3 regions of the Ochrobactrum sp. PL_is483 genome follow, and region 1 is predicted to be linked to each of the others. Evidence: predicted binding sites of a transcription regulator. Region 1 holds the regulator's gene; each other region holds the start of a gene.
What was found. Region 1 encodes PhoB, which activates phosphate uptake and scavenging genes when phosphate is short. Its sites were predicted from a motif close to TGTCATNNANCTGTCAT; they were not measured.
Positions count from the first base shown of each region.

Region 1 (10,110 bases):
TCCCCGGCACTCTTCCGCGGCAACGCAAATCCGACCTGCGGCTTTGCATCGGGTCCGCGCATGTAAAGCGGCTTCGGCGCATCCCCCGGCTGGCGGGAACTTGCCAGACGCGCATAGGTGCCGATTCTTGCTGTCGGCTCTACCGGGCCCAGCGCGAAGCGGCCGCCAATTGCTTCATTGATTGAGCGAGCGGAGGAGCCAGCAAGAACCGTATTTTCCACTTGGGAAGCTGCGTGAGCCTCTGCTTCCTCCCGCGACAGAACCAGCGGCTCTGCGCTGGCGGTCCCCTTTGCGTCGAACGATTGCGCATAAATCTCGCCGCGATGGGCGTCGAGAAAGACCAGTACCGGTTTTTCCGGGCTCTCGATCCGGGTTTCAGAGGCAAGCGCTTCGAAGGCTGTTATCCCGATGGCTGGCACGCCCAGCGCCAGCGCGAAACCACGTGCCGCCGAGACACCGATACGAACGCCGGTAAACGATCCCGGCCCTATATTGACCGCCACCCCATCCATGTCGCGGAGCGATAGTCTCGCTTCCGTCAAAGCGCGTTCGACATAGGTCATCAATACTTCCGCGTGGCCCTTGCCAATGTTTTCGCTCACATCGGCAAGCACCACATCGCCATCGGAATCATAGACGGCAACAGAACACCACGAAGCGGCAGTATCGAGGGCAAGTATCTTCATGCGCAACCGGGTAAATCAGAATTTGCGCTGCGACAAGCCGTAACTTGGTGGAAGCCGGACCGGCGCCGTTTTTTAGCCATTTCTCACGGAACAAAAACTGCCGGCATGCATTTCTCCCCCGGGTGCGGGAATGTTTTGCGTTGCCTTGAAGTCAACGAAGGCCTCCTCCGGCAAATCGAGCCTTCTAAGGATCTGGCGGGTTCGTTTGTGCTGGAATAGCTGCCCACGATCATGAGCGACATTCTCCCAGTCTCTCCAAGCCGGATCGAGCAAAAGGATGTGAGGATAAAATGTCCAACAAGTCGATGCATGCAACCCGCAACGATCTTCCTTCCAATACGAAGACGACAATGATCGCCCTGCTCAACGAAAATCTGGCCGCAACAATCGATCTTGCCCTCATCACCAAGCAGGCTCACTGGAACCTCAAGGGGCCGCAATTCATCGCCGTTCATGAAATGCTCGATGGTTTTCGCGGCGATCTCGACGAACACGTCGATACGATTGCCGAGCGTGCCGTACAGCTTGGCGGAACAGCCTATGGCACCACGCAGATCGTGGCGAAGGAAACCAGATTGAAGCCCTATCCGACCGACATTTATGCCGTTCATGACCATCTGCTGGCATTGATCGAGCGTTATGGCGATGTCGCCAATTTGCTGCGCAAATCAATCAAGGATGCCGACGATGCCGGGGATGACGACACGGCGGATATTTTTACCGCCGCTTCCCGCAGCCTCGACAAGGCGCTGTGGTTCCTCGAAGCTCATGTTCAGGAAAAGAACTGACCGAACGGATATAGTGTAAAGGCCGGGAAATCCCGGCCTTTACATGATCAGTTAGCCCATTCGCCGCCGCGCATCACCGGCTCCCGGGTTCCGTGCGCGTTGATGCCATCCACGTCGATCTCGCCGGAGCCGATCATCCAGTCGATATGGATAAGGCTCGAATTGCCGCCCTGCGCCTTGATCTGTTCCGGCGTCAGCTTGGCGCCGTCGATAAAGCATTTGGAATAGCATTGGCCGAGCGCGATGTGGCTCGCTGCATTTTCGTCGAACAGGGTGTTGTAGAACAAAAGCCCGCTCTGCGAGATCGGCGAGGAATGCGGCACCAGCGCCACTTCGCCCAGACGACGCGCGCCCTCATCCGTATCCAGCACCTTGTTGAGTACTTCTTCACCGCGACTTGCCTTCGCCTCGACAATGCGTCCGCTCTCAAAGCGAACCGCGATATTTTCGATCAGGGTGCCCTGATGTGACAAAGGCTTGGTGCTGGTCACATGGCCCTCGACACGCAGGGCGTGGGGCGTCGTAAACACTTCTTCCGTCGGAATGTTCGGATTACAGGTAATGCCGTTTTTCGCCGTGGAAGCGCCGCCGTGCCATTCATGGCCGTCGGCAAGCCCGACGGTCAGATCAGTGTTCGGGCCTTTGAAATGCAGGGCGCGATAAGCCTTGCCGTTCAGGAAACGGGTGCGCGTGCGAAGCGCTGCATTATGCGCGGCCCACGCGCCGACCGGATCGTCGACGTCGACACGCGAAGCCGCAAAGATCGCATCGGCCAGCTTGCGGGTCGCGATGTCCGCCGGGTCGTTCGGAAACATGAGCTTTGCCCATGCCGGGTTGGGATAGGAGACAATGTTCCAGTTGATGTCGAAACCGGCAATCTTTTCCAGCGCCGGCTGATAGGCTTTTGAATTGGCGCGGTTGGCGCGTGAAACCTTGGCCGGGTCCTGACTGGAAAGAAGCATCGGATTATCGGCGGCGATGGCCAAGCGGGCAGCACCGTCCGCATAGGCCTTCGCCATGCCTTCATAAAGCCAGTTGGCCGCGCGGTCGAAACTTGCATCGGGTGCGTTCTCGTAGCGGGCGAGAGCCAATTCGTCATCCGCGAAGAATGGCGTCACCAGTCCGGCTCCGGCCTTGTAGGCATGTTTGGCGATAAGGCGAACCAGCGGCAATGCGACGACCGGCGCGGTGATGACGAGATCCTGCCCCTCGCGCAATTGCAGACCGACACGAACGGCGACTTCCGCAAGACGTTCAAGTTTCACCGGATCGATGACTGGGTTCAGCTGTTCATGAGCCATGGGTGGAAGACCTCTTTGGATATGGAATCACCGACAGTTTATCAGACGGCATAAATTCACCACCTTTTTTCCTGCCTTTCCGCTATAGTATTCACGCGGTCAGTTGCTGAAGAAAGCAGAAAGCAATGAATAAGAAAGTGCTTATCTTACTGGGCGTTACCGGCCTTCTGGCCGGCTGCGTGACGATGACGCCCGAACAGCGCCGTGCGGCTGACGAGCAAACCTGCCAAAGCTATGGCTTCAAACCCAGGACCGATGCTTTCGCCAATTGCCTCATGCGGCTCGACCTCGATCGCAGAGCCGACAGGCGTGCCTGGCAGAACCGGGTGGATTTCTACGACACGCCGATGGTGATCTATCGCCCGATATACCGGCCCTGACGCCTTGTGGCGAAAAACGGCGACCATCAGTCAAAATCAAAACGCCGGCCTGAAGCAAACAGGACCGGCGTTCTGATTGATCAAGTGCAGATCAGCTTTTTATAGCGGCGCTTCCGGCCTGTCCTGAGACAGAAGAAGCGCGCCGATGGCGTCGGCCTGCTTCTGGCTTGCCGGACCATAGCCGAGCGACGTCGGCTGCGGAGCGGTCGTATCGAATTGCGGCTGATAGGAGGCCATTTGCATGTGGTTCTCCTGCTGAGTTGCAGGGACACCGCGATGACGCGCCAGGCGATTACCGCGGGCCTGCGGACCGGCGCCGCCGTTCTGTTCCGCGCTTTGAGCCTGAGAAGCCTCCGCGAGCGCCACCTGAACTGTCGGTGCTGCGCCCGGAACCGGACCCGTCTGCGGCAGGGTCACGTCATAGGATGGATCTTGAGGAACGGAAGGCGATTGCGGCGAATAGGCGAGCGCAAGATTGTATGGTTCCTGCGGAACCGGATTCTGGAGCGAGCCGTCGCGATTGCGCTTCTCATAGAAGGAATTGCCGCCAGCGACGAGCACATAGTGCATGTTGTTATAGGGGAACTTCAGGCCCGCCGTATGGAAGAACATGGCGTTCTTGAGCTTCGGATGGCGCTGCCCCTTCAGGACTGCATCGGCAGTTGCCTGAACATCAGGTAACGCCTTGGAATTCATCTTGCGGGTGAGAACACCGGGCGCGAACTGGTTCTTCTGACCGACCACACCGCAAATCGTATCAGGATAACGGCCCGATGCGAGACGATTCATGACGACCGTGCCGACAGCCAGAAGCCCGTCGGGACTCGAACGGTTGGATTCGAAGAACATCGCGCGTTCAAGACATTCCTTGTCACGCGCGGTGTAGGTGTAGGTCTTCACGCCATTGACCGATTTGACGTGGCTTGCCGCCGTCTTTTCCGAATTGGCTTTTCCCGAAGTCCCGGTCGTCGTGCAACCGGTCACCACGAAAGGCGCAACCACCAGCCCGATAAGAACGGGCAATTTCCACTTCGCGGCGCGCGTCAATGGCTCAGTCTCATGTTAGGACCCTTAACTGATCCAGTCATACGTTCAGGCAGACACATCTGAAACGATGCGCGCGAACGTCTGACTGCGGTGCAAGTCAAAGAGGACGAAGATCAAAATCGCTCATCCTACTGTCGCTCAATCGAATTCAAGGTTTTGGAATTTTTAGGCCAAAAAAAGGCGAAGCGTCAAATCCCAACGATGCAGGAAGCAGCCAGACAGCCTAAAATGAATTCCGAATCGAGAGTGCGAATATGCCTACAAGCCATTTAAATATATTAATAATTTATTAACGAGAGTTACGAATTCAGATAAGGCATTGATTTAAAGCGATTCAAATTCTCGCAATACACGCCATATCGCTGCCTTAATTCGTGTTTGCTTGGATAGTTTTCCCGACCACATTCATGCTGCTTCAAATGATCTGCAAAAATTCAGTTTTCCATGGGTTCCGCTGGTTGCCGTCAACTTTGGAAACATAGTTGTAACATCGTGTGAAAACGCCTAATTGGCGCGAGTTTTGACCCGGCAGAGGCGAATCGGGTCAGCATTGCCCAGGGCCTATCACCCGTGAAACGGCCCGCCACGATGAACATGACGGGCCGATCAAGAGCTGTACTTGAGAGTTTCGAAACGGTGTCGATCAACCGAAAGAATAACCGGCGCCGCGAACGGTCCGGATCGGATCAAGCGCACGACCGACATTGATTGCCTTGCGAAGCCGCCCGACATGGACGTCCACGGTGCGATCATCCACATAGATATCGGGACCCCAAACGCCATCCAGAAGCTGGCTGCGCGAGAAGACACGGCCGGGCGACATCATGAAATATTCGAGCAACCGGAATTCCGTCGGTCCAAGACGAACTTCCTTTTCCTTGCGGTAGACCCGATGCTGCTGGCGGTCCAGAACAAGATCGCCCACTTTCAGCACATGAGACAGGATGCTCGGATTGGAGCGGCGCAGCATTGCCTTGACGCGTGCCAGAAGCTCCGGCGTTGAAAACGGCTTTACGACATAATCGTCGGCGCCGACGCTTAAACCTCGGACGCGTTCGCTCTCCTCGCCACGCGCCGTCAGCATGATGATCGGCAGGCGCTCGGTTTCCGGCCACTGGCGCAGGCGACGGCAAAGCTCAATGCCCGATACGCCCGGCAGCATCCAGTCCAGAATAAGCAGATCCGGCACATTCTCGCGCAAGGCGATTTCGGCCTCGTCGCCGCGCAGCATCGTATCGACCTGATAGCCCTCTGCCTCAAGATTGTAGCGAAGCAGAACGCTCAGCGCCTCTTCGTCTTCCACCACAGCGATTTTGGGTGCCTGTGACATCCAGTATTTCCCTATCCAAATTCGGCGGACGGTGGATACAATCCCCCAATCGACCGCGTGCCGCCGCGCTATTCACACATTCTCAACCGCCGGACCAAAGTCCGGCCGGTTGCAGTTCAGGGTTTACGCGCCTCATCCACGACAATACCGTGGCTCAGGTCTTCCTTGGGTCGCTCAGCCGGCATTTGCAGGCCAGTCACGATGTAATAAACAGTCTCCGCGATATTGGTCGCGTGATCGCCGATGCGCTCGATATTCTTCGCGCAGAACAGAAGATGCGTGCAGGCGGAAATATTGCGCGGATCTTCCATCATGTAAGTCAAGAGTTCGCGGAACAGAGACGTGTACATGGCGTCAATTTCGTCGTCGCGGTCGCGAACGACATTGATCTGCTGCACCGAACGCGACGCATAGGCGTCGAGAACGTCCTTCAGCTGCGTCAGCGCCAGTTCGGCCAGCGTTTCCAGACCGCGATAAAGCTTTACCGGCTGGCGTGATTCCGAAACGGCGGCAACACGCTTGGCAATGTTCTTGCCCAGGTCGCCGACGCGCTCCAGATCGGCGGAGATGCGGATCGAGCCGATGATCTCGCGCAGGTCCACGGCCATGGGCTGGCGCTTGGCGATAATCATGACGGCCTTGTCGTCGATCTCGCGCTCGCTGGCGTCGAGGATAAGATCGTCAGAGATGACACGCTGCGCGAGCGCATTGTCCGCATTGACGATTGCGGCGACGGACTGCTCGACCATACGTTCCGCATGTCCGCCCATCTCGGCGATCTTATGGGAGAGAAACTTCAATTCCTCGTCGTAGGAGCGAACGGTATGCTGAGACGGCATAGTAGACCTCGTAATAAAAATTGCGGGGAAGCCGCACTGTCTGTTGAAACGCAGTTCCGGATCAGCCGAAGCGTCCGGTGATGTAGTCCTGCGTGCGCTTTTCGGTCGGCGCGGTGAACATGGTTTCCGTGTCGCCCACTTCGACCAGATTGCCAAGATGGAACATGGCTGTGCGTTGCGAAACGCGCGCGGCCTGCTGCATCGAGTGCGTGACGATCACGATCGTATAGTTCTGGCGCAGTTCATCGATCAGCTCTTCCACCTTCGCAGTTGCGATCGGGTCGAGCGCCGAGCACGGTTCGTCCATGAGGATGACTTCCGGGCTGACCGCAATCGCGCGCGCAATGCAAAGGCGCTGCTGCTGGCCGCCTGAAAGGCCGGTGCCCGCATCGTGCAGGCGGTCCTTCACTTCTTCGAACAGGCTGGCCTTCTGCAGGCTCGTCACGACGATTTCCTCCAGATCAGCCTTGGTGCGGGCAAGACCGTGGATGCGCGGGCCGTAAGCGACGTTCTCATAAATCGATTTCGGGAACGGATTCGGCTTCTGGAACACCATGCCGACGCGGGCCCGCAGTTCAACGACATCGATCTTCGGATCGTAAATGTCCTCGTTGTCGAGCGTGATCTTGCCGCCGACCTTGCAGCCTTCGATCGTATCATTCATGCGGTTGAGTGAACGCAGGAAGGTAGACTTGCCGCAACCGGAGGGACCAATCAGCGCCGTGACCATCTTTTCCTGGATTTCCAGATCGACGTCGAACAGAGCCTGCTTCTCGCCATAAAACACGCAGACCTTGTCGCCCCGCATCTTTATGGAACTGGCGTTGGCGTTCATTTTTTCTCCTACGGCTTTCTCGAGAGATCGTTCAGTCATCAGGTTCATAGCTTGCGACTCCCGTTTACCAGCGGCGCTCGAAGCGGCGGCGCAGAATGATTGCTGCAATATTCATCACGGCCAGAAACAGAAGCAGGACGATGATAGCGCCTGACGTGCGTTCAACAAAGGCACGTTCTGCTTCGTTTGCCCACATATAGATCTGCACCGGCAAAGCGGTCGCCGGATCCATCGGTGTCGACGGCACATCGGCAACGAATGCTACCATGCCGATCAGGAGGAGCGGCGCGGTTTCACCAAGCGCATGGGCGAGACCGATGATCGTGCCGGTCAAGATGCCGGGTGCGGCAAGCGGCAGGACATGGTGGAACACCATCTGCGTCTTCGATGCGCCGAGACCGAGAGCTGCGGAGCGTATGGAAGGTGGCACGGCACGCAGCGCGGCACGCGTTGCGATGATGATGGTGGGAAGCGTCATCAATGTTAGCACCAGACCGCCGACCAGCGACGCAGAGCGCGGCAGGCCGAAGAAATTGATGAAAACCGCAAGTCCGAGCAGACCGAACACGATGGATGGCACGGCCGCCAGATTGTTGATGTTCACCTCGATCATATCGGTGAACCGGTTCTTCTTGGCGAACTCCTCCAGATAGATCGAAGCAGCAACGCCGATAGGCAGCGAGAGGCCGAGAACGATAAGCATCATGTAGAGCGAACCAACCAGTGCAACCCCGAGACCGGAGGTTTCCGGGCGGCTGGATGCGCCGAACGTAAACAGACCCGTATTGAAGGCCTCCTTCATGACGCCTTCTTCCGAAAGCGTTTTCATCCAGCCTACTTGTCGGTCCGATACCTTGCGGCTCGTCTCCGGCACGGAAAGATCGATCTGTCCCTTGAAGGCGGAATCGATGTCGGCGCCTGCCAGAACCGGAACGGTCTGCGTCGTGCCGATGAGCGACGGATTGTCCATCACGATCTTGCGCAGCTGAATGCGTACACCGTCCGAATAGAAGCGGCCCAGATCGCGCATAGCCGGCCGGTCTGTCGTGGAAATACCAAGCTTTTCGGCCAGGGCGTTGCGCACCAGCAGCGGATAGTTGGCGGTGATCAGCACATTCGGATCGGTCGCCCGCTTGTTGCCCGGATCGATCACCTTTTCCTCAAGCTTGACCGGCAGATAGAGCGTCGTCTGCCAGAAGGCAGTATAGCCCTTGGAAAAGACCGAGAACAGGAGCGCGCACAGGAAGAACACACCGATGGCAATTGCGGCAATGCCATAGTAGCGGAAGCGGCGTTCAGCAGCGTAGCGACGCTTGATCCCAATATCGCGGCGTGTCGGCCGTGCCGTGGCGCCGCTGGTGTTAAAGGTCGTATCGGTCATTATTCGTACTGCTCCCGGTACTTGCGCACGATGTGCAGCGCAAAGATGTTCATGATCAGCGTCAGGACGAAAAGCGTGATGCCGAGTGCAAAGGCCACCAGCGTCTGCGGCGAGTTGAACTCAAGGTCGCCGGTGAGCTGATTGACGATCTTCACCGTGATGGTGGTCATCGCCTCGAATGGATTGATGTTGATGCGTGCCGCAACACCTGCAGCGAGCACCACGATCATGGTTTCGCCGATGGCGCGGGAGGCGGTCATCAGAAGCGCGCCGACGATGCCAGGCAATGCCGCCGGAAGAACCACCCGCTTGATGGTTTCCGAGCGGGTCGCGCCGAGGCCGAGCGAGCCGTCACGCAACGCACGCGGCACGGCGGTGATGATGTCATCGGAAAGCGAGGATACGAACGGGATGAGCATCACGCCCATGACGAGACCGGCGGTCAGAACGCTCTGCGCCATGATAAAACCTTGCCCGCCTGCAATGGCAATGGAGAGATCGCGCAGGAAAGGTCCGACAGTCACGAGCGCGAAGAAGCCGTAGACGATACTGGGAATGCCCGCCAGAAGCTCCAGAACCGGCTTTACGATGGTGCGCACGCGAGGCGAAGCATATTCGGCCATATAAATGGCCGAGAACAATCCGACCGGAACCGCGAACAGCATGGCCACCAATGCGATATAGAGCGTGCCTGCCAGAAGCGGGATGAGACCAAACTGGCCCGTCTCGCCACCCGACCCGGCAGCGGCAAAGCGCGGGTCCCACACCGTGCCGAAAAAGAAATCCCACGGCGAAACCGACTGGAAGAAGCTGATGGTCTGGAACAGCATCGAGCAGATGATGCCGACTGTCGTCAGGATGGCGATGCCGGAGGCTGCAATCAGGCCCCAGAGAACGATCCGCTCGACATTGTTGCGCGCACGCATGCGCCGGCTGATCGTGGAAAGCCCGAAGATCAGGCCCGCGACGGCGATCACCAGAGAAACTGCGGAACCGATGGTGTGCGTCAGCGCCGTTGCCTTTTTCAGGTACAGCGCGATCGGCACCATATAATCCGCGCCTTCGGTCGCGAGCGCCACGCCCTTTGCGCCCAGAAGCGTGCGAGCATCCTGATAATTCGATGGAAAGCTTTCCAGTTCGGTTGGCGTCAGCCGGTCAAGCCCGCTGGCCAGACCGCGAACCATGCCGAGTTGCAGGCTGCGATTGGTGAAGGAACCTTCCTCAATGGCATCCGGCAAGCGGGCGGTCGCACTGTGATCGATATAAACCGACGTTCCAAGGGCCCATATGGCGAGGAACAGAACCGCGGGCAACGCTGAAACGAGGAAAACCCACCAGCCGTGATAATGCGGGCGGGAATGCATTTTCTCGGTCGGCGAGGCTTTTGCGGAAGCCGACTGCGCCTTGTCCAGTGCAACGGCACGCTGGCGGCCTATGAAGAATCCGATCAGCCCGATTGCAACGATACTGACGAGAACCAGAAAGAAGGACATTCAATTTCCCCGGTTGCCCTGATGAATGCG
Region 1 covers NZ_JBVPGS010000037.1:15,286-25,395, reverse strand. Annotated here, with positions in the region: gene tsaB (tRNA (adenosine(37)-N6)-threonylcarbamoyltransferase complex dimerization subunit type 1 TsaB) at 1-686, opposite strand, end outside; gene dps (DNA starvation/stationary phase protection protein Dps) at 977-1,474, shown strand; gene AC0TNJ_RS13840 (aminopeptidase) at 1,522-2,775, opposite strand; gene AC0TNJ_RS13835 (hypothetical protein) at 2,901-3,155, shown strand; gene AC0TNJ_RS13830 (cell wall hydrolase) at 3,255-4,202, opposite strand; gene phoB (phosphate regulon transcriptional regulator PhoB) at 4,846-5,532, opposite strand; gene phoU (phosphate signaling complex protein PhoU) at 5,649-6,371, opposite strand; gene pstB (phosphate ABC transporter ATP-binding protein PstB) at 6,433-7,206, opposite strand; gene pstA (phosphate ABC transporter permease PstA) at 7,271-8,587, opposite strand; gene pstC (phosphate ABC transporter permease subunit PstC) at 8,587-10,080, opposite strand.

Region 2 (10,110 bases), on a different contig from region 1:
CCTGTCCGCCAAAGGCCGCGATCTCTTCCGCAACGCGCTCAAGACCCGCAAGTCCCCGCGCGTTCAGCACGAGCGACGCGCCTTCCCTTGCGAAGAGCAATGCGGCCGCACGTCCTATCCCGGACGATGCGCCGGTAATGATTGCAACCTTGTCTTTCAAGCTGGTCATAGTGAACCTCCATGATTTCGTGGAGATCCCGATTAGAGGCGCGGTCGCAACGCAACTATCCGTTTCTTGCGCTGGAATATGGAAACCGCCTCTTGAGAAAAAATGTCAGCCGGTCTGTAAGCCGGGTTCTGTATGGCCGGGCTTGCGCCCGACGTGGCAGCCATTCATCTGGGACGGATGTCGCCACCCGCCTCGTGCAACCCACCCGGACGGCTGATCCGGAAACCGATTGCCGGCCCTTGCGAGCCGACGCGCCGTCCCTATTCGGTTTTGCTCCCGATGGGGTTTACCGTGCCGCCTGCATTGCTGCAGACGCGGTGGGCTCTTACCCCACCCTTTCACCCTTACCCCGTCACCCCTGCCGTTACGTCACGCAACGGTACGGAAGACGGGGCGGTCTGCTTTCTGTGGCACTATCCCTGGGGTCGCCCCCGCCGGGCGTTACCCGGCATCGTGTTTCCATGGAGCCCGGACTTTCCTCACCTGCGGCCTTTCGGCATATGACAGGCGCGGCTGCCCGACCGACTGACAGCGCGCATATAGCAACGATAGCGAAACAGTGAAACCGGATTCCGGAAAAAATATACATACGGTCAAAACAGAAAAGCCGACAGCGTCTCCGCCGTCGGCTTCCCGTTCACGTCAGACGGCCTGTACGCTACGCGGCCGCTGGCGTAAATTTGTTAGAGCGCGCGCATATAGGCCTTGACCGAGCTGCAATACTTCGCAGAGGTCGGGTTCATGCGCGTTGCGCCGTGGCCGGCATTGTATTTCAGGATCGTGCCGCAGGTGCTTCCGCCGCCGAGCTTCTGCGCCATGGCAAGATACTTCATGCCGAACTGGATGTTCGTGGATGGCTCGTAGAGGCCCTTGGCGGAACCTGTGTAACCGAGGCTGCGTGCGGTCGAGAGCTTGATCTGCATCAGACCGATTTCACCGGCCTTGCCGCGCACATTCGGCTGAAAATTGCTTTCGTGACGCACAACCGCATGGGCAAGCGCGGAAGGCACGCCATAGGTCGATGCATAACGGTTGATGATGGTGGAATAGGCGCCGCCCTTGGCGCTGCGGGCGGTCGTGTCTTTCGACTGCGAACGCTTGCTGGTGGAACCCTTCATGGTCGGGGCCGCACGGCGGCTGACGACCGATGCCTTCTTGGGCGCTGTGGTTGGCTTTTCCGCCTGGGCAGTCTTGTTCTGCTGGCGTGCCTTGAGGAGAGCTGCGAGGTTGGTCGGTTCGGTTGATGGGGCACTCAGCGCCGGATTCAGGCCAAACGAACTCATCGCGCCGACAAGGGCGCTAACAACAACAAATTTAATTTTCATAACCTACCGTCTTGGAACGTTTCTTTTGTCAGACCGCCTGTCTTGGGGGAGACGATCCTGTTTTTGATCCCGCCCGATATAGCCGTGTCAGGCCTGTGACCGCTGGGATTGCCGAATGAATTGGCGGGCAAATGCAGCTGAAGATTGGTTGCAAAAGTAAAATAGTCTTACAGGTTGCAACATTAGCGATTCATGCACGACCACAGCGAACCGCCATCGCAATCCCTCTGCGACGGGACTGGATCGGTCTATTTTTATGAAAACATTACAGAAATATGAAATACCGCCCCATGGAGGAACAGGACGATCGCGTGGCGTCAGGCGGTAACATTTTGCAGGGAAAAAATCAGCCTGTAGAGGGTATCTATGGTAGAAACATCGGCCACACCGTCCACATTCTGTGGCCGAAAATGGCGCTGGAAGGCCTTAATCACGATCTCCGTGTCCTCATCGAAGACACCTGTGATGGCAATTCCGTAGCCGCAAAGTGCGAGCATGGACTGCAAGGCCTCGACCGGCTGGCCCTGTTCTCCGCGTGCCAGAAAGCGCCCGCCCCGGATCGGCGTCGGCTCGATATAATGGCCGATGCCTGCCTCATGAAGCCGTTTCCACGGAAAATTATGGCCGGGATCGGTCTTGCGCGCCGGAGCAATGTCCGAATGGGCCAGCACGTTCTCCGGCTTGATGGCATGGCGCTCGCATAGATCGCGGCAAAGGCGGATGACCGCCTCGATCTGCGCATCCTTGAATGGCGGATAATCTTCCAGATTGCCCGGATTGACGATTTCGATGCCGATGGAAGCCGAATTGATGTCCGTTTCGCCCTTCCAGAAGCTCTTGCCTGCATGCCAGGCCCGCGCCTTTTCCGATACCATCTGCACGATCCGCCCGTCTTCATGGACGAGATAATGCGCGGAAACTTCCATCTCGGGCGACTTCAGAACCTGCACCGCCTCTTCGGCGGTTGCCAGACCTGTATAGTGGAGGATCAGAAAGGCGGGCACCTTGCCGTCGCGGCGAGGACCGAAATTGGGCGACGGGTCCAGCGTTGCCCCGGCGAAATCGGGCTGGACAAGCGCCAACTCCTCCAACAATTCGCTCTCGATTTCGCGCGCGCCGCTCATGCAGCCTCCAGATTCTTCTCGATACTCGCCCAGGCGGCGTTTATCGCCGCAAGACGCCTGTTGGCAATGGTTATGAATTCGAGCGGCAAGCCTTCCGCCACCAGCCGGTCCGGGTGATGCTCCTTGACCAGCGCGCGATAACGCTTGCGGGCCATTTCGAAGGAAACGCCGCGCTCCAGTCCCAGAATAGCGTAGGGATCGTCAGCGCCGCGCTGGACATGCCTGATCGCAATGCGGTCGAAAGCAACCTCATCGTAGCCGAAAATATCCGCCACGCCTGCAAGAAAGGCCATTTCCTTTTCGTGCACATAGCCATCGGCGGTGGCGATATGGAAAAGCCCGTCGAGGATGTCTTCCAGCAAATGGCAGTCGGTCTGCCCTTCGCTGCACAATCCTGCAAGCTGACGCGCATAGGTTTCGTAGCCCGCGACATCCTGCTTGGCGAGATCGTAGAGCCGCGCGACATGCGCCGTCTCTTCCTTCGGCACGGCAAATATGTCCTGAAAGGCGCGGATTTCATCCTGGGTAACGACCCCGTCGGCCTTGGCCATCTTGGCGGAAAGCGCGATCATCGCGATGGAGAATGCCACCCGGCGGCGCGTGTCGGCATCGCCTTCAAAAACGGTGCGCACGGCTTCGATAACGCCAGTAATGGCATTCGACGCCACGGACGTGACAAACTCACCAATGCGAACCCAAATCGACATGGGACTTTTCTATAGAATTCCAAATGAACTGAAAACCGCCCGCACGAGCGAAAGTCGAAAAAACAAATATTTAGAAAGAATACCGCGCCACAGGCTTGGAGCCTGAATCAAAAAGCGGCGGGCCGCGGCGAAAATGGTGATTTCGGAACAGGCTCTCACATTATTGCTGGGGCTCGCGCTCATTGAAAGAGCGCTGTGCGACAGCAGCCGCAGCCTCCCCTGCCGCCTGTGCCTGCTCATCCGTCTGCCCTACGGACTGAGCCGCTGCAACCGCGTTTGCGCGCGCCCGTTCGATGGCAGCGGCCTTTTCTTCCGGCGTTACCACGCCTGAACTCTCGCGAAGCGACTTGACCAGATCGGGACCTTTTTCCGTGCCTGTGCTTTCTGCCGGTTTCGCAGGCTGCGATATGGCAGCGGCGCCCTGTTCGCCGCCATTGGTCGTAGCAGCGGTCTCGTCACTCCCCTTGCCGCAGGCGGCAAGCGCAACAAGAACAATCGCAGAGATGAAAAACAGAAAGTTACGGTTCATGACAAAAGCCATAACCGAACCGAGCCTGCGTTGAAACACGGAAAACGCAGAGTGTGCGTCTTTTCCCACTATGGTTGCCTTAACGCTCATGTCAAATCCGAACCGGCCGAAGCCGTCAAGCACGAATGGCGATCCGACACCGGATCGCCACCCGCCTGCAAAGCAGTCACAACTTCGCACCCTTAGTTGGAAGGTGCGGTCCCTGTACCCGGCGTCGATGGTGCCGGCGTGGTCGGGGCTGGCGTCGTGTCATTATTCGAAGGCGCTGGCGCTGTCGGCGCGGATGGTGCAGGCGCGTTGGTCGTGTCGTCTTTCTTGTCGTTGCAAGCTGCAAGACCGAGAAGCGATACGGCGGCAACAGAAGCAATCAGAAACTTCTTCACTTAGGCTCTCCTTCCTAGGTTAGGCTCTTGGCCTGGTTTCAGGCATCACTGGCAAGCTTGCCAAACGCCTCTCTGTTCTCCGTGCGTGGCCGGTTTGCCGGCCAATCACCTTTACGGTCGCTTATCGACACAGAAGTCCTGTCGAGTCGGACCTTCACACGGAAAAACGGCAACAGCGCGAAAAAGTTCTCTCAAATAGTCTTACCGAACGTAATAAAGCGATAGTATTACAGAGCTGTAGCCCAATTTCCCCTCTTTATAAGCCCGCAATTATTTCGTCACGCGCCTGTCATTGGACGATGTTTAACTTCGCAAAACCGAAGCCGGGATTCGTGTTCAGGGGAACTCTTGATGACTGACAGTGCAGCAGGCGGCACAATTCTCAAACGTGCTGTGACACAAAACAACGCTCTTTCGCGCGCAGGCTTTTCCGAAAGATTGTTCGCCTGGCTGTTCAAGGGGCTGGTCTATCCGCAAATCTGGGAAGACCCGGAAGTCGATATGGCCGCGCTCGCCATCGAGCCGGGCCACCGCATCGTCACCATCGCTTCGGGCGGGTGCAACGCCATGTCCTATCTGACCGCCGATCCGGCACGCGTCGAGGCGGTGGATCTCAATCGTGCGCATGTCGCGTTCAACCGGCTTAAGCTCGCTGCCGTCAAAAACCTGCCCGATTACAACGCTTTCTACCGCTTCTACGGCAAGGCCGACGACAAGACCAATCTTGCCGCCTACAAGCGCTTCATCCGCCCGCATCTCGACAGCGAAAGTCGCGCCTATTGGGAAAAGCGCAAATGGAACGGCCGCCAGCGCATTTCCATTTTCTGGCGCGACCTCTATCGCCACGGCTTGCTCGGCGTCTTCATCGGCATGGGGCACCGCGTGGCGCGGCTCTATGGGATCGATCCGCGCGACATCTTGAAGGCGCGCACGATGGAAGAGCAGCGCAGCTTCTTCGACACAGCGCTGGCGCCGCTTTTTGAAAAACGCATGGTGCGATGGGCGACAGCCCGCAAATCCTCCCTGTTCGGGCTCGGCATACCGCCACAGCAATATGACGCCCTTGCCACCGCCGGAAATGGCGACATGGCGCTTGTTCTGCGCAGCCGCCTTGAAAAACTCGCCTGCGGCTTTCCCCTCGCCGATAATTATTTCGCCTGGCAGGCCTTCGGGCGCGGCTATGGCGGCGATGAAGAGACCGGGCCGCTTCCGCCTTATCTATCGCGCGGCAATTTCGAAACGGTGCGCGCCCGCGCAGATCGCATGACGGTGCAAAACGCGAGCTATACCGACTTTCTCGCGGCCAAGCCCGCCGCTTCCGTCGACCGCTATATTCTGCTCGACGCGCAGGACTGGATGAATGACGAGCAGCTCAACGCGCTGTGGAGCGAAATCACCCGCACGGCCGCGCCCAATGCCCGCGTCATCTTCCGCACCGCCGCCGAACCGAGCCTGCTTCCCGGACGGGTGGCGCCAGAGATACTGGGGCGCTGGGCATATCAGGCGGACGAGTCCCGCGCCCTGCATGAGCGGGACCGCTCGTCGATTTATGGCGGCTTCCACCTCTATATCTTGAAGGACGCCTGACATGCTGCGTAGCCCATGGAGCGTTCAGGGTATCGACCACGCCAACCTCATGGATCGGGTCTACCGCCGTCAGCGGCACTTTTACGATGCCACCCGCAAATATTACCTTCTGGGCCGCGATCCGATGGTCGCGGGGCTGGCCGTTCCCGAAAACGGCACGGTTCTGGAGATTGGCTGCGGCACAGGCCGCAATCTGGTGAAAGCTGCCGAACATTATCCAGACGCCAAACTGTTCGGCATCGATATTTCCGCCGAAATGCTGGATACGGCCCGCCGGGCTGCGGAGCGCGCCGGTATCGAAAGCCGCGTCCGGCTTGAGCGTGCCGATGCCGCGCAATTCGATCCCGAGCGATTGTTCGGGCAATCGGGCTTTGACCGGATTTTCATTTCCTATGCCGTGTCGATGATCCCGCAATGGCAGTCGGTCATCCGTGAAAGCATCCGGCACCTCAATGCAGGCGGCGAACTGCATATCGTCGATTTTGGCGATCAGGCCCGCCTGCCGCGCTGGTTTGGAAAAGCGCTGTTCAAATGGCTGGAATGGTTTCATGTCACGCCGCGCAGCGACCTGTTTGCGGTTTGCGAACAGCTCGCCCAGGAGCGCAGCGCCACCGTTGAAAAGCGCATTCTGTATCGCGGTTTTGCCTGGATAGCGGTCATTCGTTCGGCAATGCCGACCGCTCCAATAGATTAGCGGCAAACTTGCCCGCCAGACTGGTGACGTCCGGCTCCGGATCGCGTAACCGTTAGAGGACTGATTCGCGACACGGAACCACTCTATGAACCGTCTGGCCTGCTGCAGCATTCTCGCCCTCGGCGCTTTGTTCCTTTCCGCCTGCACGACGGTGGACTACGACTTTTCCGACGTAAAGAAATCAGGTGGTTCGGTCGCCCGGATTCCACCGCCATCGGGCTCCGTGAAGGCACCGCGTTTCGGTGATCGCGACCCGCATGACTGGACTGGCAAGACGCCGTGGCACTATCCGATCCACGGCACGGACGTTTCCAAATACCAGACCAATATTGACTGGAGCGCTGTTCGCGCCAGTGGCATTTCCTTTGCCTTCATCAAGGCGACTGAAGGCGGCGACCGCGTCGATGACCGGTTTCAGGAACACTGGAACGGCGCCCGTCAGGCAGGCATCGCACGCAGTGCCTATCACTTCTATTATTTCTGCCGCCCGGCCATCGAGCAGGCGCGCTGGTATATTCAGAACGTGCCGCGTGACCCCGGCGCGCTTCCACCCGTTCTCGACATGGAATGGAACCCGCAATCGCCGACCTGCAAGCTGCGCCCCAACGCGGCTGTCGTGCGCAAGGAAATGCGCATCTTCCTGCAAGCACTGGAAAAGCATTACGGCAAGCGCCCGATCATCTACACGACGGTCGATTTCTTCGATGACAACGACCTGCGGCAGATGGCGGATTATCCGTTCTGGCTGCGCTCCGTTGCCGGTCATCCGGACGAGAAATATGGTCCGCATCCGTGGACGTTCTGGCAATATACCGGCACCGGCTCCATTCCCGGCATCAAGGGCGACGCAGACATCAATGTCTTCGCTGGCGATGCCAACACGTGGAAAAAGTGGCTGGAAAGCAACAAGGTCCGCTAACACGGCCCGGTTTGGCAGTTCACACGAAGTTTTGCTTCATTTCCGAGGCTTGTTGGGGCAATAGCAAAACAATCCTCGGAAGGGAGCCGCCTGCTCCCGATCATTAGTGTGAGTTACCAATGAAGTTTTTTGCTTCAGTTATCGCAGCCGCCCTGCTCGCGTCGACAACCATGTCCAGTGCACAGGCCGCTGCTTCTGCCGCGCCTGCGGCAACGCCAACCGAAAACGCCGTCAACCTTCCAAAGCCCGAATGCGAAATCGACTACGGCCAGTGGATGGACAATCTGACCAAGGAAGCCCGCGACGCCGGTGTCGGCGAAAAGGGCATCGCCGAACTGCACAAGGCCATGCTTGAGCAGAAAGTGCTCGACCGCGACCGCAAGCAGACTGTTTTCAACCTGACCTTCACCGAGTTCTCCAAGCGCCTCATCTCGGAAGCGCGCCTGAAGAAGGGCCGTGACAATCTGGTCAAATATGCCGATGTCTTCAAGAAGGTTGAGGACACCTATGGCGTTCCGGGGCCCGTGCTTGCCGCCTTCTGGGGTCTTGAAACCGATTACGGCGCGATCCAGGGCGATTTCGATACGCTCAACGCACTTGTCACCCTTTCCTATGACTGCCGCCGCCCGGACCTGTTCCGCCCGCAGCTGATCGCCCTTCTCAAGCTTTTCGATCAGGGTGTCGTCGATGCGGCGACCACCGGCGCATGGGCTGGCGAAATCGGCATGATGCAGCTTCTGCCGAAGGATTATCTTGAGCGCGGCGTCGATGGCGACGGCGATGGCAAGGTCGATCTGAAGAACAGCGTTCCCGATGCCATGATGACTGCCGGTCGCATGATCTCGGAACTCGGTTGGAAACGCGGCCAGCCCTGGCTTGAGGAAGTTCGTCTCACCAAGGACCTGCCTTGGGAAGAAGCGATCCGCACCAACCGCAAGCCGCATTCCTGGTGGGCTGAACAGGGCGTGACCGGGCTCAACGGTCCGCTCGGAGCGGATGATGGCGATGCGTCGCTTCTGCTGCCGCTTGGCCGCAAGGGACCGGCTTTCCTGTCCTATCCGAACTTCGACGTGTTCGTGGAATGGAACAAATCCATCGTCTACGCCACGACGGCTGCCTATTTCGCGACCCGTCTGGCAGGCGCACCTGCCTTCGATCCGGGCAATCCGGCTCCCGGCCTGACGCAGGATCAGTTGAAGGAACTCCAGACCAAGCTTCAGGCGCGGGGTTATGAAATGGGCAAGATCGATGGCGTCTTCGGCGTCGCCACACGCGATGCCGTGCGCGCCGAACAGATGCGCCTTGGAATGCCTGCCGATTCATGGCCGACGCCGGAATTGCTCGAAAAGCTTTAAGCTCGCAAAGGCGCAGTTTTCAAAAAATCTGCGCCTTTTCCTTTCCTGGAATGAAATGCACCCCATGCTGACAACGCTGATCGTCGTTCTTCCCGTTTTTGCGCTGATTTTCTCCGGCTGGGGTGCCTTCAAGCTGAAAATCCTCGGGGCTCATGCGATAGCGGAGCTGAACCGCTTCGTGGTCTATCTGGCGCTGCCTGCCCTTCTCTTCGACATCATGGCCAACACAAATGGCAGCGAGCTTTGGCAGCCCGGCTTCATTGCTGTGTTCCTGCTTTCGAGCGCCATTGCTTTCGTCCTGCCGTTCCTGGTGCGGCTGCGTGGAAAGCTGCCCCTGTCGGACACCGCGCTCGACGGCCTCAACGCCGCCTATCCCAATACCGGCTATATGGGCATCCCGCTTTCGATGATCGCCTTCGGGTCGGGGGTTCTGGCGGCGACAACCATTTCGATCATCATCACCGTCTGCGCTACCTTCGCCTTTGCAATCGTGCTGATCGAAATCGGCCTGCAAACCGAAAAGAAACCGCTCCGTCTCATCTGGAAGGTCATGCGGTCCCTGATCCGCAATCCGCTGCTTGTCGCTCCGGCATTGGGCGCGGTCGTGTCCTTTCTGGGACTCACCATCCCCGCCCCGGCAGAAACCTTCCTCAAGATGCTCGGCGGTGCCGCCTCCCCTTGCGCGCTTGTCGCCCTTGGCCTGTTCCTCGCCCAGCCGCGCAAGATCGAACGCGAGAGCGTCAATGCCATCGCCTTCCTTGTTTCGGTGAAGCTCATCGTGCAGCCGCTCGCGACCTGGCTGCTTGCGGTCTATGTGTTCGGACTGCCGCCCCTGCTCGCGCAAAGCGCAACCCTCCTCGCAGCGCTTCCGACCGGCACCGGCCCCTTCATGCTGGCCGAACATTATCGTCGGGAGGCAGCGATAACCTCCAACGTCATCCTCTACTCCACCGTGTTATCTATCCTCACTTTGTCGGCATATCTGGCGCTAATTCGCTAAAAATCGCAAAAAACATGCCTAAAAACCTGTGGCAACTGCGGCGAAAACAGTACCAAACGTGGCAGTTCGGTGTCTTTTTCATGAAATGTGAATAAATTTTTCTGGTTATATATTTCAATAGTTTAGGTGGTAAACGATAGGTTTATTTCTCCATCACGGCAGATTGCAGAACGAAATCTTCTTTTGTTCGAGGCGTTTTGCGCTTAGATTCCGGTTTCCTACCAGCGCGCGTCCGCTCCGTCGGGCGCATATGAAGGAGACAGACCAATGGGACTTACGCGATCTTTGAATGTCCTCATGATCTGTGCGGCATTTGCA
Region 2 covers NZ_JBVPGS010000039.1:54,891-65,000, reverse strand. Annotated here, with positions in the region: gene AC0TNJ_RS17305 (SDR family oxidoreductase) at 1-169, opposite strand, end outside; RNA gene rnpB (RNase P RNA component class A) at 271-698, opposite strand; gene AC0TNJ_RS17295 (transglycosylase SLT domain-containing protein) at 853-1,494, opposite strand; gene AC0TNJ_RS17290 (N-acetylmuramoyl-L-alanine amidase) at 1,812-2,618, opposite strand; gene AC0TNJ_RS17285 (J domain-containing protein) at 2,615-3,325, opposite strand; partial or broken gene AC0TNJ_RS17280 (hypothetical protein) at 3,486-3,904, opposite strand; gene AC0TNJ_RS17275 (hypothetical protein) at 4,037-4,237, opposite strand; gene AC0TNJ_RS17270 (BtaA family protein) at 4,589-5,824, shown strand; gene AC0TNJ_RS17265 (class I SAM-dependent methyltransferase) at 5,826-6,518, shown strand; gene AC0TNJ_RS17260 (glycoside hydrolase family 25 protein) at 6,604-7,437, shown strand; gene AC0TNJ_RS17255 (lytic murein transglycosylase) at 7,557-8,792, shown strand; gene AC0TNJ_RS17250 (AEC family transporter) at 8,857-9,792, shown strand.
Region 2: AC0TNJ_RS17270 (BtaA family protein) is a predicted target of PhoB. The motif match lies at 4,514-4,530, and genes of this name have one in related genera.

Region 3 (10,110 bases), 290 kb from region 1:
TCGATGACGAGGCCGCTGCCGCCGATCTGATGGAATATCTTCTGAAACTCGGCCACCGCCGGATCGCCATCGTCATTGGCGATCCGACGCACCGTTCGGCTGAATTGCGTCTGGCTGGCTATCGGCGCGCGCTGCAGGAGGCGGGGATCGAGCGCAATCCGGATTATGAGGTGCAGGGCGGCTTCAGTTTTGCAAGCGGGCTTGCGGCGGGAGAAAAGCTGCTGACGCTCGCAGAGCCGCCCACTGCCGTATTTGCGTCGAATGACGATATGGCGGCTGCCGTCATGCAGGTCGCCTATGACCGAAACATCGCGGTGCCGGACCAGCTGACGGTCGTGGGTTTCGATGACAGCGCGATTGCCAGCATGGTCTCGCCGCAGATCACCACCGTCCGCCAGCCGATTTTCGAGATGACCCGCGATGCGGCGGATATGCTTTTGAAGCAGATCGAAACCGGCCATGCATCAGCTTCGCGGCGGATCGACTACAAGCTCATCATCCGCCAGTCTTCCGGCAAGGCACCGATTTAGCTCTGCGCGGGATGCGCGGGGAAGAACCGCTCCCGCGCATAATTGCTGCCGAAGATCATGTCATATTGCAGCATCTGGTAATCGCGGAGCAGCGGCGGGAAGGGCGGCCGTTGCTGCCAGCCTTCCCCGGCGTTTTCCGACCGGTCGAAAACCGCATGATTATCGACAACCCGGTATTGCTCGTGCAACTGGCGCAGGAAGCCGGTGTAATAGGGATGCTGCATCCCGGCCATATCCAGAATATGCAGCGGCAGGAAGGCCGGGCTGATCGTGCCGGTGCCCCGCTCCGCGCCACGCTTGTTTGACCACAGGACAAGCGGCGTCTCGTGCTGCAACATCATGTCGGCGGCAGGCGCCGTGCGGCTTGCAACCCGGTTTGGCATGAATCCGGTCTCGACATAGACGGGGCCGAGCGGGGGCAGATGGTCGCCGAAGAAGACCAGAATGGTTTCGCGGTCACGCCTGGACGCCCATTCCATCAGCCGCGCAAGGCTTGCATCGGCATCCATCGCGCCTTGCGAATAGGAGCGGATCGACTGGCGCGTATGCTCGCTGGCGTCGGTCTGCACATCAAGTCTGGAATCCGGATAACGGTTGGTTTCGTAGGGGCCGTGTCCCTGAAGGGAAACCGCGAAGAAGAAGAACGGCGCGTCGGTGGCGTCAGCCTCCCGGATGATTTCGTCGGTCAGGGCCGCATCCGATGCCAGCGCGCCGCGCTTTTCCAGCGGCGGCATGTTCTCTTCCGACATGAACCGGTCGAAGCCCATGTTTTCATAGACGGGGCCGCGGTTCCAGAACCACTGCCGATAGGGGTGGATCGCCCGCGTCGCATAGCCCTGATCCTTGAAGAAGCTTGCCAGCGACGGCAGCGGGCGGCGAATATATTGCTGATAGGGAATGCTGCCGGAAGGCAGGAAAGCCTTGGAAAATCCGGTCAGCGCTTCGAACTCGACATTGGCGGTCATGCCGCCGAATTCCGGCGAGAAAACATGGCCGGACTGTTCCGCGCGCACTGTCGGGATCGGGTCGGCACTGAAAGCCACGCCCGGAAGGCGCGTCGGGTCCCAGAAGGATTCGCTCATCACCATGATGACGTCGGGCTTGCTGCTGTCGAAGGCGGCAGGGATCAGTTGTGCTGGCGGTTCGATGGCGGCGATTGTCTCGGGCGAATAGCCGTCAGGGGCGAAGACGGTTGCCATCGGCACATTCAGGATGAAGGCCATGGTGAAGCCGTTATGCGCGTAATTTTCCTTCTGGTCCCACATGATGGGCAGGATGCGCAGACGGTCCCGTGCCAGCGAAAAACTCGCATAGTCGGAAATGACCGCGAACCAGGCCAGCAGCGGCAGCGCGAAGGCAAGGCGCAGCATGCGCCCCTTCCACGGAATGGGATCGAAGCGCCGCCACCAGAACAGGGTAACGGACACCATCAGCGCCAGGCAGGCGATGAGCAGCAGGCCGATGCCCAGAGCGCTCCATGGCCGGTCGCGCACCAGAAGCGGCAGCAGGTCGACGATCTGCCGGGCATAGAGAAAGTCGCTCGGATAGAGCGGGTCGCCCAGATAGAGGCTCTTTTCGCGCGCCGTTGTGGCGGCAAGCAGCATCATGGGGCCGATGACGAAAAAGCCGTAATGAATACGCCCGAAAATGGCGTCGCTTGCGGTGAGCATGACGACGAAAAGCGCCACGGTCGTCCATGCGGGCTTGTGCGGCGTGCGAAAGAACTGCATCGTTTCGGTGAACGAGCCGCGCACGATCCATTCGACGGCAAAGACAAGCAGGGTTGAGAGAACGACGGACGCAAGTGCGATTGCGGCAAAGCGCAGGGGCCACGCCATGCGGGCGGGCCCGAAAATCGCCGCATCGCTCCAGCGACGCGTCTCTGCGTTTTCCATCACATCCGACATGTACTCGCAACTCCCGATAATTTCAAAAAGCGTGTCACATTTCCGTCATGGAAATGTCAACTCACGTTTGACCCGCGCTTGGGTCGCGAGTGATACGCGCCGTGATCTGAATGGATGATGAATGGAGCGTGTCTGCCGAAAACGGGCGCCGGTCAGGGGTAAAAACATGCGTAAAAACAAATGAATATGAAATGAAAACAGGGCCGGATTGCTCCGGCCCTGTCCATCGCCACATTGCGGGGCAACTAGCGGAGCGGATTACGAAATGACGTCTTCCAGCCCCTTGGTCAGTTCCAGCGCCTGCCGTTCGAACAGGCGGCGATAGATGCCGCCCGGCTTGCGGATAAGCGCGTCGTGATCGCCTTCTTCAAGGATCTTGCCCTTGTCGAAAACCAACAGCCGGTCGAGCGCGCGAACCGTCGAAAGCCGGTGTGCGATGACAAGCGTCGTGCGGCCAACCATCAGCCGTTCCATCGCCTGCTGGATCAGCACTTCCGATTCTGAATCAAGGCTCGATGTAGCCTCGTCCAGAATGAGGATCGGTGCATCCGCCAGAAACGCGCGCGCTATCGCCACACGCTGGCGCTCGCCACCCGACAGCTTCACGCCGCGTTCGCCGACAAGCGTTGCATAGCCCTTCGGCAGACAGCTGATGAAGTCGTGCGCGCTTGCGAGCTTTGCGGCTTCCTCGATCTCCGCCTGCGTCGCACCGGGGCGGGCATAGGCGATGTTCTCGGCCAGCGTCCGGTGAAACAGGATCGGCTCCTGCTGCACGATGGCGATCTGCGACCTGAGCGATGCCTGCGTGACATCGGCGATGTTCTGCCCGTCAATCCGGATCGCGCCGCCGCTGACATCGTAAAGCCGCTGGATCAGCTTGACGAAGGTCGTCTTGCCCGAACCCGAATGACCGACCAGACCGACACGCTCGCCAGCCTCGATCTTGACCGAGAAGTCGCGATAGAGAGCCGCATCGTGATTGCCGTAATGGAAGGTGACGTGATCGAAAGTGATCTCGCCATTTCCGATCTTTATCGCCGGTGCATTCGGCTTGTCGGCAATGCCGTAAGGCTGTGCTTCGATGTCGACCAGTTCCTCCATGTCGTTGACCGAGCGCTGCAGGTTGCGGATATGCATGCCCACATCGCGCAGATAGCCTTGCAGCATGAAGAAGGCGGTCAGGACGAAGGTGATGTCGCCCGCCGTCGCCTTGCCCTGGCTCCACAGATAGAGCGCAAAGGCAATGACCACGCCGCGCATCACCAGAAGGTTCGTACCCTGAATGAAGCCATTCAGCGTGCCGATCAGCCATGTGCGGCGTGTGCGGCCGCGCCACTTGGTCACGACCTTGGCAAGACGCACATCTTCGCGGGATTCCGCGCCGAATGCCTTGACGACGGCATTGCACGAAATCGCATCGGCCAAAGCACCGCCCATCCGCGTGTCCCAGCTATTGGCAAGCGTCGCGGCAGGCGCGACGAAGCCGAGCGAGATCACGATGGTGCAGACGATGAACAGCACCGAGCCGATGGCGACCAGCAAGCCCATCAGCGGCCAGTACCACGACAGAAGCGCGACCGAGCCGAGCAGCATCAGGATCGAAGGCAGGAGGGCGACGATCAGCGTATCGTTGAGCAGGTCGAGCGCCCACATGGCGCGCGAAACCTTGCGGACCGTCGATCCGGCAAAGGCATTGGCGTGCCAGTCGGTCGAAAACCGTTGCAGCTTGCGGAACGAGCTTGCCGCCATGTCGCTCATGATCTTCAAGGTGAAGTCCGTGATGACATAGAAGGTCAGCTGGCGCGTAATCAGCGCCAGCGCACCCAGCGCAAGCAGGACAATCAGCGCGTGAATGGCTGCATCCCATGCGCCGTCATTACCCAATGAAAGCGCATCGACCAGCCGGCCCGAATAGAGCGGGGTCAAGACATCTGCGGCTGTTGCGAGCAGCATGCCGATTATCATCAGCGTCAGCCGCAAGGGCTGACTTCGCCAGTGGCCGAATGTGTAGCCGAGGACGTTGCGGAAGGCAGGTCCCCGGAAGTCTATGCGAAACCGAGTCATATCTACAATACCAGGCCGCGTTTGGGCGGATTCTGGTTCCTTTAAAAGCATTTTCAGCAAAAGTGCGAAGCGGTTTGGCGTCGGACAATGCGTGAAAACAAAGACAAAACAAGCAGCCGGTAATGGCTGCGGCAAATTTGGAAGTTTTGGAATGTGCCCTTTTAGGGAGGGCGTTCAGGCCTTAGCCTGCATCGCGGGCCAAGGACTTAAAGCTTGGAAGCGCCCGCGCGAACACTGGGCACCATCGGGAATGGGTAATAGACACGCATCTCATACCTCTTGCCAGTGTTGCGGATGGGTGCACAATAAATGAGCAAAAAGATTTGCCAAGCCGCAAAATGACAATTTTTCCAACTGGTCATTGACTGTGACAAATTTGCAAGACGGCCCTTTCCGGGCCGGGCGGCGCCACTTATTTTCACTTTTTTCGTTACAGGACGGCTCCGGCCTTGCAATTCCGCCGCTCATGGGTGAAGGGTCGTTCTGAGATATATCAGAGCCTTGCGGCGCACAGGGAGAGTTCCATGACAGTACATCAAAATCTGATTGCGGGCGAATGGGTCGGCGGTGACGGGATCGCCAACATCAATCCTTCGGACACCAATGATGTTGTGGGAACCTATGCGCGGGCGACCGCCGACGACACCAAGACGGCGATCGCCGCCGCGAAAGCCGCTTTCCCGGCCTGGTCTCGTTCCGGCATTCTGGAGCGCCACGCTATCCTGCGCAAAACTGCCGATGAAATTCTCGCCCGCAAGGACGAGCTTGGCCGTCTCCTGTCGCGTGAGGAAGGCAAGACATTGGCTGAGGGTATTGGTGAAACCATCCGCGCCAGCCAGATTTTCGATTTCTTCGCAGGCGAGTGCCTTCGCCTTGCCGGTGAAGTTCTGCCGTCGGCGCGTCCGGGCATCGGCGTAGAGGTCACGCGGGAGCCGGTCGGCGTTGTCGGCATCATCACGCCATGGAATTTCCCGATCGCCATTCCGGCATGGAAAATCGCGCCAGCGCTTTGCTACGGCAACACCATCGTCTTCAAGCCGGCTGACCTCGTGCCGGGTTGCTCCTGGGCGATTGTCGATATCCTGCATCGCGCCGGTCTGCCAAAGGGCGTTCTCAATCTCGTCATGGGCAAGGGTTCGGTGGTCGGCCAGACCATTCTGGACAGCGCCGACGTCAATGCCGTCACCTTCACCGGCTCGACCGGCACGGGCAAGCGCGTTGCGGCGGCTTCCATCGAGCACAATCGCCGCTTCCAGCTTGAAATGGGCGGCAAGAACCCGGTTGTCGTTCTGGATGACGCCGATCTCAATGTCGCCGTGGAATCGGTCGTCAATTCGGCCTTCTTCTCCACCGGCCAGCGCTGCACGGCGTCCTCGCGCATCATCGTGACGGAAGGCATTCACGACAAGTTCGTCGCTGCGGCAATCGAAAAGCTGAAGACCGTGACGGTCGACAATGCGCTGAAGCAGGGCACGCATATCGGCCCGGTGGTCGATGAGAGCCAGCTCAAGCAGGACATGGATTATATCGAGATCGGCCGCAAGGAAGGCGCCAAGCTTGCCTTTGGCGGCGAGCGCCTCAACCGCGAAACGCCGGGCTTCTATCTCCAGCCTGCGCTGTTCACGGAAGCCACCAACCAGATGCGCATCAGCCGCGAGGAAATCTTCGGCCCCGTCGCCTCGGTCATCCGCGTCAAGGATTACGAAGAAGCGCTTGCCACCGCCAATGATACGAATTTCGGCCTGTCATCGGGCATCTGCACGACGAGCCTGAAATATGCGACCCATTTCAAGCGCAATTCGGAAGCGGGCATGGTGATGGTCAATCTGCCGACCGCAGGAGTCGATTTCCATGTTCCGTTTGGCGGGCGCAAGGGTTCGAGCTTTGGCCCGCGCGAGCAGGGTCGCTATGCGGCTGAGTTCTACACCACGGTCAAGACGGCCTATACGCTGGCCTGATGATTCTGGCCTAACGATTCTGGCCTGATGATTCTGGCCTGATGATCTCGATGAATGCGAAAACCGGCGGGCGACCGCCGGTTTTTTCACGCGGTTTTGCGGGGCCATGCGGCAAGCTTGCGCGCAAAATATGAAACCGTCGCATGTAAAAGCATGGTGAAGGCCGCGAGCACGAAAAGGCTTGCGAACATGAGGTCCACCTTGGCGCGGCCATTGGCAAGCAGCATCAGATAGCCAAGCCCTTTCGAAGCGCCGACCCATTCGCCGACCACGGCGCCAATCGGCGCATAGACGCTTGCGAGGCTAAGGCCCGAGGCGAGCGACGGGAACGCCGCAGGTATGCGCACGCTGAAAAGAATATGCATCCGCCCGGCCCCCAGATTTTCAGCGGCATCGATCAGGGTTCGGTCGGTGCGCTGCATTCCATCCAGAAAGGTGGAAACGACGGGAAAGAAGATCATCAGGACAGTAACGGCGATCTTCGATGCGGGGCCATAGCCGAGCCAGAGCGTAAGGATCGGCGCAAGCGCAAAGATCGGGATCGCCTGACTGAACACCATCACCGGCATGACAAGCCGCTGCGCCAGCGGCGACATCATCAGGCCGATGGCGGTCAGGACGCCAATCGCAGCGCCGAGCAACAGCCCGCCAAGCACTTCGCCGAATGTCACAATGGCATTGTCGGCGATCAGCTGCGCATTGGCGATGAGCGATTGCACGACATCGAGCGGACCGGGCAGGATGAAGCGCGGCATCTGCCAGACCGTCACCACCGCCTGCCACAGGCCAATCACGGCAACCGCCGACAGGAACCCGTCGGCGATGCGTTTTTTGCGAGAACGAAGAGGCGCGCTCGTCATGCAGCTTTTAGGCCCATGCTCCAGAAATCGGCTTCGAGCCTGCTTGCCGTCGCAAAGATCTGGCAGAGTTTTGGCCAGCGCGGGCTTTTCTCGAAATCGTCGCCGATGCGGTCCTTTGCAGCCTGATCGAAAAGCCGGCCGACCGTGTGGCACATCTCCTGATAATCAGCCCCGGCATAGGTATCGATCCACTCCTGATAGGGTGTTCCCGCCGTGGCCGTGGCGGCAAGGTTCAGCCCGATCTCGCCATAGCCGTGGGCGCAGGGCACAAGCGCGGTCAAGAGATCGAGGAAATCGCCCGCCTGTCCGCAGTCGAGCACATAGCGCGTATAGGCGAGGTTTTCCGGCTCTTCCTTTGTCGCGTAAAGGTCGTCCTCGCTGATGCCTTCCCGCGCACAGATACCGACATGAAGCGGCAGTTCCGTCACCGCCAGACCGTGCATGATCTGGGCGCAAAGCCGGGTTTCCTGCAATGTATTGGCCTTCACGACGCCAAGCGCGAAGGCGCGGGCATAATGGTGCAGATAGACATAGTCCTGCCGCAGATAATGCAGGAACGCCGATTTCGGCAATGTGCCGTCGCCAAGCCCGCGCACGAATTCATGATCGATATAGGGCTTCCAGTCGCCAAGCGTCGCGGCGCGCAGGCGGGTGAACAGTTCGGATGAATAATGCGGTTGCGGCATGGTCATGATTTGCTCCCTTCAGCGTTTACGTCAGTGGCGAATTTTTCAACGGGCAGGATCGAAGGCACGAGACCGTTTTCCTTGAGATAGGCCTCGTAGCGGCTCCAGCGCCCATGATCGACGCTGGCAGGCGAGCGCGAGAAACGGGCGACGGTGTCTTTCCAGGCGCGCTTGTTCAGCGCGTCATTCAGTTCCGAACTGTAGGACGCGAACACATCGAAGCTTTGTTCGGGGTGATTGACGATATATTGCGCCGCCCTTTCGGTCGCAGCGAGGAAGCGCGAAATCCGGTCTTTTTCGGCGGCGTCGAGCCTGGCGGAATTGGCGACATAGACCAGCTCGTCATAGACGGGCACGCCCTCTTCCTCGACGAAGAAGCATTTGCCCGGCACGCCTTCGACGGCCATCTGGTTCAGTTCGACATTGCGATAGGCACCCATCACCGCATCGACCTGTTTCGACATGAGCGACGGCGCGAGAGAGAAATTCACATTGATCAGCTCGACATCCGAGAGCTGGATATCGTGCTTCTTGAGGATCGTGCCGAGCACCGTTTCCTCGACGCCCGCAACCGAGAAGCCGATCTTCTTGCCCTTCAGATCGGCGATCGATTTCACCGAGCCGTCATCGCGGGTCATCAGGCAGTTGAGCGGGGAATCGATCAGAGTGCCGACCCGGATCAGCGGAATATCGGCATGGACATCGAGATGCACCTGCTGCTGATATGAGATCGCCAGATCCGCCTGTCCGGCGGCAACCATTTTGGGCGGCACCGACGCATCCGCCGGAGCCACGATATCGACATCGAGACCGGCATCCTTGAAGTAGCCGAGCTTGTCGGCGACGATGATCGGCCCGTGATCGGGATTCACATACCAGTCGAGGATGAGCTTGAATTTATCGTTCGCCTGCGCAGCCTGAGCTGAAATCAGAGCAAGCGAAGCCGTGGCGCTGAAGAGCGCTGCAAAAACCAGTTTTTTCAATGTTTCCTCCAGAAACTACATTACATGGGGCCGTGTAATTTCGATCCATTGCCGCACGCGGGCCTCCGGATCGGGGTTAAGGGTGATGTCGGTGACAACGGAAACGATATCGGCGCCTGCTTCGAACACGCCCGGCGCGCGGTCCACATTCATGCCGCCGATGCCGACAAGCGGGATATCGCCAAGTGCCGCTTTCCATTCGCGCACGCGATCCAGTCCCTGTTCGTGCCATTTCATCTTTTTCAAAATGGTCGGATAGACGGGACCGAGCGCGATATAATCAGGCTTCAGCGCCATTGCGCGGCCAAGTTCCGCCTCGTCATGGCTGGAAACGCCGAGCTTCAGGCCGCTTTCCCGGATCGCATCGAGATCGGCATCATCAAGGTCTTCCTGACCCAGATGGATGAAATCGCAGCCTTCCTCGATAGCCAGTTTCCAGTAGTCGTTGACGATAAGCTGGCAGTCATGGGCAAGGCATATGTCGCGAGCCGCACGGATTTCAGCGCGCAATTCAGCCTCGCCTTTGTCCTTGATGCGCAACTGCACCAGCTTGATGCCAAGCGGCACCAGGCGCTCGCACCAATTGGCGCTGTCAAAGATCGGGTAGAACGGATCGAGGGCCATTAGAGAAAAGCCTTTCCGATAAGGGGGGTGGAGGGAGAGGCCATGTCGCGGGCTTCAATCGGGTCGGCTTCATAGGCGATGCGACCGGCTTCGACGGCCAGCGCAAAAGCGCGAGCGATGGCGGCTGGATCGCCCGCCTTGGCGACGGCGGTGTTGATCAGCACGGCGTCAAAGCCGAGTTCCATGGCGGCGGCCGCATGGGACGGTACGCCGATGCCCGCATCCACCACCAGCGGAACATCGGGGAAATGCGCCCGCATGGTTTTCAGCGCATAAGGGTTGTTGAGGCCGCGGCCCGAGCCGATGGGTGCCCCCCACGGCATCAACACCTTGCAACCGGCTTCAAGAAGTTTCTCCGCCACGACCAGATCGTCATTCATATAGGGAAAGACTTCAAACCCGTCGTCGCAGAGAATGCGGGCGGCTTCCACCAGTCCGAACGGGTCAGGCTGCAATGTGTCGTGATCGCCGATCACTTCGAGCTTGATCCAGTTGGTG
Region 3 covers NZ_JBVPGS010000037.1:303,914-314,023, forward strand. Annotated here, with positions in the region: gene AC0TNJ_RS15130 (LacI family DNA-binding transcriptional regulator) at 1-530, shown strand, start outside; gene AC0TNJ_RS15135 (LTA synthase family protein) at 527-2,437, opposite strand; gene AC0TNJ_RS15140 (ABC transporter ATP-binding protein) at 2,696-4,501, opposite strand; gene AC0TNJ_RS15145 (aldehyde dehydrogenase family protein) at 5,026-6,459, shown strand; gene AC0TNJ_RS15150 (ABC transporter permease) at 6,546-7,319, opposite strand; gene tenA (thiaminase II) at 7,316-8,011, opposite strand; gene AC0TNJ_RS15160 (ABC transporter substrate-binding protein) at 8,008-8,988, opposite strand; gene AC0TNJ_RS15165 (thiamine phosphate synthase) at 9,004-9,612, opposite strand; gene AC0TNJ_RS15170 (thiazole synthase) at 9,612-10,110, opposite strand, start outside.
Region 3: AC0TNJ_RS15135 (LTA synthase family protein) is a predicted target of PhoB. The motif match lies at 2,470-2,486, and genes of this name have one in related genera.